One region of the Serratia sp. A07 genome, then DNA from elsewhere that is predicted to be linked to it. Evidence: predicted binding sites of a transcription regulator. Region 1 holds the regulator's gene; each other region holds the start of a gene.
The links. The regulator PurR, encoded in region 1, represses purine synthesis genes. The targets are predictions, from matches to a motif close to CANGCAAACGTTTGCNTG.

Region 2: the regulator PurR is predicted to act here: its motif matches at 805-822, upstream of AC4PR2_RS15780 (nucleobase:cation symporter-2 family protein).
Region 3: the regulator PurR is predicted to act here: its motif matches at 966-983, upstream of tusA (sulfurtransferase TusA).

Annotation. Positions count from the first base shown of each region.
Region 1 is NZ_JBZXDO010000006.1:143,901-146,168, forward strand. It holds gene sodB (superoxide dismutase [Fe]) at 1-259, shown strand, start outside; gene cydH (cytochrome bd-I oxidase subunit CydH) at 321-410, opposite strand; gene purR (HTH-type transcriptional repressor PurR) at 735-1,760, shown strand; gene punR (DNA-binding transcriptional activator PunR) at 1,757-2,268, opposite strand, start outside.
Region 2 is NZ_JBZXDO010000015.1:18,802-21,069, reverse strand. It holds gene gltS (sodium/glutamate symporter) at 1-635, opposite strand, end outside; gene AC4PR2_RS15780 (nucleobase:cation symporter-2 family protein) at 876-2,268, shown strand, end outside.
Region 3 is NZ_JBZXDO010000012.1:83,212-85,479, forward strand. It holds gene AC4PR2_RS14305 (GNAT family N-acetyltransferase) at 1-149, opposite strand, end outside; gene AC4PR2_RS14310 (7-cyano-7-deazaguanine/7-aminomethyl-7-deazaguanine transporter) at 191-850, opposite strand; gene tusA (sulfurtransferase TusA) at 1,071-1,316, shown strand; gene AC4PR2_RS14320 (zinc/cadmium/mercury/lead-transporting ATPase) at 1,406-2,268, opposite strand, start outside.

The DNA of each region.
Region 1 (2,268 bases):
CAAAGAGCAGTTCACCGATGCCGCAGTGAAAAACTTCTGTGCAGGCTGGACCTGGCTGGTGAAAAAACCGGACGGCGCGCTGGCGATCGTCAACACCTCCAACGCGGCCACCCCGCTGACCGGTGAAGACAAACCACTGCTGACCGTTGACGTATGGGAACACGCGTATTACATCGATTACCGCAATGCGCGTCCAAAATACCTGGAAAACTTCTGGGCGTTGGTCAACTGGACCTTCGCAGCGGAAAACCTGGCGTAAGCGCAGGTTCTGAGGTGATAAGGCGCAGCCAAGCTGCGCCTTTTTTATAACCGGGGGTAAATCAGTTCAACGCGGCAACGAAGCTGAAAGCGATAATGACCGCCAATGCGCAGACGGTGGTGAACAGCGACATCTTCAATTCGGTATCCATGACAACTCCTTTAAAATGGGCTTTCCTAAGCATAAAAGGCGCACAATTAGTACGTCAAATCATTTTCCCACAGTTCGCCGATTAAATCTTGTTATCATTTCCCGGTTTATAATCTCGATTACCTCTTCCACTTTTGTTCAATATGCGACAAAATTCGCAGTTCACAACTGCGTACCGGCATCCATGCCCCTCCTGATTAAGCGCTGAAGACTTCAACACACTAAAAACTCAGTTTTCGCTTCTCTGGAGAAGGATCTACGTAGGCAAACGATTAACATCACACTTACATGCTGTAAACATGTGAGTTCAGGAGTCATTCCTTACATGGCAACGATTAAAGATGTGGCCAAACGCGCGGGCGTTTCCACCACCACCGTTTCGCACGTCATCAATAAGACTCGTTTCGTCGCCGAAGAGACCAAAGCGGCCGTGTGGGCCGCCATCAAAGAACTGCACTACTCGCCGAGCGCCGTGGCGCGCAGCCTGAAAGTCAATCACACCAAGTCGATCGGCCTGCTGGCCACCTCGAGCGAAGCGCCCTACTTTGCCGAAGTGATCGAGGCGGTGGAAAACAGCTGCTACAGCAAAGGCTACACCCTGATCCTGTGCAACTCGCACAACAATCTCGACAAGCAGCGCGCCTACCTGGCGATGCTGGCGCAAAAGCGCGTCGACGGCCTGCTGGTCATGTGCTCCGAGTACCCCGATCAGCTGCTGGGCATGCTGGAAGACTACCGCAACATCCCGATGGTGGTGATGGACTGGGGCGCCGCGCGCGGCGACTTCACCGACACCATCATCGATAACGCGTTCGAAGGCGGCTATCTGGCCGGCCGTTACCTGATCGAGCGCGGCCACCGCGATATCGGCGCCATTCCGGGCCAGCTGTCGCGCAATACCGGCGGCGGCCGTCACCAGGGCTTTATGAAGGCGCTGCAGGAAGCGCATATCGACATTCGCGAAGAGTGGATCGTCCAGGGTGACTTCGAGCCGGAGTCCGGCTACAAGGCGATGCACCAAATCCTGTCGCAAAAGCAGCGGCCGACCGCGGTATTCTGCGGCGGCGACATCATGGCGATGGGCGCCATCTGCGCCGCCGACGAGCTGGGGCTGCGGGTGCCGCAGGATATTTCCGTGATCGGCTACGACAACGTGCGCAACGCCCGCTACTTCACCCCGGCGCTGACCACCATTCACCAGCCTAAAGAACGCCTGGGCGAAATGGCCTTCACCATGCTGCTGGATCGCATCATCAGCAAACGCGAAGAGTCGCAGGTGATCGAAGTGCATCCGAAGCTGATTGAACGCCGCTCGGTCGCCGACGGCCCGTTCATCGACTACCGCCGCTAATCCCCCGCGCCGGAAGCCTGCGCGGCTTCCGGTTCCGCCTCGCTCAGCCACTCCTGGTTCAGCGTCTCCCCATCGCCCAGATACGCCAGCAGCCAGCTCATCGCCGGTGAGGGTTTATCCTGCTGCCAGGTCAGGCAGCAAGGGCTGGCGGGAAACGGCTGCTGCAGCTGCAACGCCTTCAGCTCACCGCGCTGCACCCGCGGCAGCGCCCGATGTGCCGGCATCATGCCGACGCACAGCCCGGCGCACAAACAGTCGAGCGCCGAAGTCCAGTCCGGCACCACCAGCCGCCGCTGGTTATCCAGCGTCCAGGTGACGCGCTTGGGCAGATTGCGCGAGGTGTCCTCCAGGCAAAGCGAAGGGTACGGCCGCAGCTGATCGTCATTCAGCGGGCCTGTCAGTTGCGCCAGCGGGTGCTGCGGGCTGACCACGCACAGCCAGTTCATATAGCCCATGTCGCGGAAGGCGAAGCCGCCGCCGACCGGCACCGCACGGGTGGCGCCGATCG
Region 2 (2,268 bases), on a different contig from region 1:
ATCAGGCGGCCGCTTTCCGGCTTCTCGAAGCCGCTCGGCTGCACGCTGTCTTCCGGGGTGCCTTCCGGCGTGGAAGAGTGCTTGACCAGATAGCGCGCCACCGGGCCGCCGATCAGGCCGCCCAGCACCAGCCCGAAGGTGGCGCAGGCCATGGCGACTTCCGTCGCGTTTTCAAAACCGTAGCGCTCGATGAACAGCTTGCTCCAGGCCGCCCCGGTACCATGCCCGCCCGACAGAGTGATCGACCCGGCGATCAGGCCCATCAGCGGATCCAGCCCCAGCATTTTCGCCATCCCGATGCCGATGGCGTTCTGCACGATAAGCAACCCCAGCACCACGAACAGGAACACCACCAGCACCTTGCCGCCGGCGCGCAAACGCGCCAGGTTGGCGTTCAGGCCGATGGTGGCGAAGAAGGCCAGCATCAGCGGGTCCTTCAGCGACATGTCAAAACTGATTTCCCAGTTGACGAGCTTTTTCAGGGCTAACAGCAGGAGAGCCACCAGCAAACCGCCGGCGACGGGAGCAGGAATGGTATATTTTCGCAGCAGAGGAATGGTTCTGACGCACTTGCCCCCGAGGAGCAAAACCAGCGTCGCCGCGACTAACGTGCCATAAGTATCAAGATGAAACATCCAGGTACTCCATGTAAGGGAAAAGATCCAAATAAAAATAATAAGTTATAGAAAACCACTTAGTTTTTAAACTTGATGAGTGCAGGATTAAAAGTAAAAAACGCTGAGATGACAAGAAAAAATGAATGAAAATGCGACATAAGCGAGAAAGTCGGCAACATAATATTTACGCGCAACCGTTTGCTTTTGCGGGGCGGAGCATTAAAATGCCTGCTTTGCCGTATCTGGAAACGCCACACCATGAGCATGTCATCCTCCGAGCTTGATGCCGCGCGCCAAGCCGCCTCAGAACCCCGCGCCAGTGAACTGATTTATCGCCTGGAAGATCGCCCGCCGCTGCCGCAAACGCTGTTTGCCGCCGGCCAGCATCTGCTGGCGATGTTCGTCGCGGTGATCACTCCGGCCCTGCTGATCTGCCAGGCGCTGGGCCTGCCGGCACAGGATACCCAGCACATCATCAGCATGTCGCTGTTCGCCTCCGGTCTGGCTTCCATTCTGCAAATCAAAACCTGGGGGCCGGTGGGTTCCGGGCTGCTGTCGATTCAGGGCACCAGCTTCAACTTCGTTTCGCCGCTGATCATGGGCGGTCTGGCGCTGAAAAACGGCGGCGCCGACGTGCCGACCATGATGGCCGCGCTGTTCGGCACCCTGATGGTCGCTTCCTGCACCGAAATTTTGCTGTCGCGCGTGCTGCATCTGGCGCGCCGCATCATCACCCCACTGGTTTCCGGCATCGTGGTGATGATCATCGGCCTGTCGCTGATTCAGGTCGGCCTGACCTCGATCGGCGGCGGCTACGCCGCGATGAACGATCACAGCTTCGGCTCGCCGAAAAACCTGCTGCTGGCCGGCGCGGTGCTGGCGGTGATCATCCTGCTGAACCGCCAGCGCAACCCTTATCTGCGCGTGGCTTCGCTGGTGATCGCCATGGCGGTCGGCTATCTGTTGGCCTGGGCGATGGACATGCTGCCCGCCGACGCACCGGCGGCCCCCACGGCGGCGATCACCATCCCCACGCCGCTCTATTACGGCCTGGGCTTCGACTGGAACCTGCTGCTGCCGCTGATGCTGATCTTTATGGTCACCTCGCTGGAAACCATCGGTGACATCACCGCCACCTCCGACGTCTCCGAACAGCCGGTCAGCGGGCCGCTGTACATGAAGCGCCTGAAGGGCGGCGTGCTGGCCAACGGCCTGAACTCAATGCTGTCGGCAGTGTTCAACACCTTCCCCAACTCCTGCTTCGGCCAGAACAACGGCGTGATCCAGCTGACCGGCGTCGCCAGCCGCTACGTCGGCTTCGTGGTGGCGCTGATGCTGATCGCGCTGGGGCTGTTCCCGGCGGTGGCCGGCTTCGTACAGCACATTCCCGAGCCGGTCCTGGGCGGCGCGACCATCGTGATGTTCGGCACCATCGCCGCCTCCGGCGTGCGCATCGTGTCGCGCGAGCGTCTGAACCGCCGCGCCATCATGATCATGGCGCTGTCGCTGGCCGTCGGCATGGGCGTCTCCCAGCAGCCGCTGATCCTGCAGTTCGCGCCGGACTGGCTGAAAACCCTGCTCTCTTCCGGCATCGCCGCCGGCGGTATTACCGCCATCGTGCTGAACCTGGTGTTCCCGCAGGAACACGAGA
Region 3 (2,268 bases), on a different contig from region 1:
CCGTCGATTTCGGCGATCAACAGGCTGGCGGGGGCGATGCCGATGCGCCGCTGCAGATCGGCCAGGCTATGCAGGTTGCCGAATTCGGGGATGCGTTGATAAAGACGGTGGATTTCTTCGAGCGTGGCGTTGCGAACGATTGGGGTCATGGGCGGCCTCCAAAGGATAGGGCCGCCCAGAATAGCACGGCTCAGCTCGGCTGCAGGCTGCCGCTGCGCGCCGCGATGCGTTTGAGCAGCATGTTCAGCAACACGCCGTACATCGGCAGGAAGAACAGCAGGCAGATCATCACCTTGAAGCTGTAATCCACCAGCGCGATCTCCACCCAGTTGTTGGCCATGAAGGGATCGCTGCTCTTGTAGAAGGCGATGAAGAAGAACGCCAGCGTATCGCTGATGTTGCCGAAGAACATCGCCGCTGCCGGTGCCACCCACCAGGCGCTGCGCTGGCGCAGGCGGTTGAACACATGTACGTCGAGGATCTGGCCGAGCACATAGGCCATGAAGCTGGCCACGGCGATGCGCGCCACGAACAGGTTAAAACTGCCCAGCGCCGCGAATCCCTGCCACTCTCCCTGATAGGTGACGGTGGAGATCACGTAAGAGATGAACAGCGCCGGCACCATCACCGCCAGGATAATCCGCCGCGCCAGCGGCGCGCCGAAAATGCGCACGGTCAGATCGGTCGCCAGGAAGATAAACGGGAAGGTAAAAGCGCCCCAGGTGGTATGGAAGCCGAAAACGGTGATCGGCAGCTGCACCAGGTAGTTGCTGGAGGTAATGATGGCGATATGAAACAGCGAAAGCCAGACCAACGCCGTGAAGCGCTGCTGTGCGGTAAACGAATACATATTGTAGCCTTTTTAGCAGTGGGGTGAGGGAACCCAGTGTGTCTTGTTAAAACAGCAAAAAACGCTGCGCGGCGGCATGATACGCGTTTGCGCAACCAATGCAATGGTTAAATTTAACGCAAACGTTAACGCATCTTGCGCAGAAAAACTACCGGCGTAAACTAGGCGCTAATGAGATGCGGCGAGCGTTCGCCGATCGTTTTTGAACGAGAAAAATTGCATGACTGACTTATTTGCCCAGGCAGACCAGACGCTCGACGCGCTGGGCCTGCGTTGCCCGGAACCGGTGATGATGGTGCGTAAAACCGTGCGCCATATGGACAACGGCGAAACGCTGCTGATTATCGCCGACGATCCGGCTACCACCCGCGATATTCCGGGGTTCTGCCGCTTTATGGAACACACGCTGGTGGCGCAGGAGACCGAGCAGGCGCCATACCGTTATTTGCTGCGTAAAGGCGTATAACGGCGACAAGGTCGTATTGATGAAGGAAAAGTCTCTTTCCCCGAAATGACAACGGGCGCGGTATGCCGCGCCCGTATTAGTTTCCGAACTTAGCTGCGCTTTTTCAACAGCCGCAGCGCGTTGGCGGTGACCAGCGCGGTGGCGCCGGAGTCAGCCAGCACCGCCAGCCACAAACCGGTCAGCCCCAGCAGGCTGGTGATCAGGAAGACCCCCTTCAGCCCCAATGCGATGGTGATGTTTTGCCGGATATTGGCGTGGGTGGCGCGCGAGATGCGGATCATCTCCGCGACGCCCACCAGCCGGTTGTGGGTCAGGGCGGCGTCGGCGGTTTCCAATGCCACGTCGGTGCCGCTGCCCATGGCGATGCCGATGCTGGAGGCCTTCATCGCCGGGGCGTCGTTGATGCCGTCGCCGATCATCGCCGTCGGGCGCAGTTCGCTCAGTTCGGTAACCGCGCTGACCTTATCTTCCGGCAGCAGACCGGCACGATAGTCGAGGCCCAGCTCGCCGGCGATCGCCGCGGCGGCGCGTGGGTTGTCGCCGGTCAGCATCACGCCGCGAATACCCAGCGCGTTCAGTTCGGCTATGGCCTGTTTGGCGTCGCCGCGCAGCGTATCGCGCAGCGCCAGCAAGCCGATGGGCGCACCGTCTTCCAGCACCACTACCGCCGTTTTACCGGCATTTTCCAGCTTGTCCACCTGGCTCTGCCATTGGGCGTCGAGTAGGCCCGGTGTCAGCTTGCCCGGCGCGCTGATCAGCACGGTCTTGCCGTCCACGATCCCTTCCACGCCGACGCCGGCTAGGGCGCGGCGCGCCTGCGCCAGCGGCAGCTCCGTCCCGCTTTCGGCGGCGCGGTTGATGATCGCCTGCGCCAGCGGGTGATGTGAACCGGCTTCCACCGCGGCGGCAAGCTGCAGCAGCCGCTGTTCGGTGAGCGCGCCGATCGGCAGCA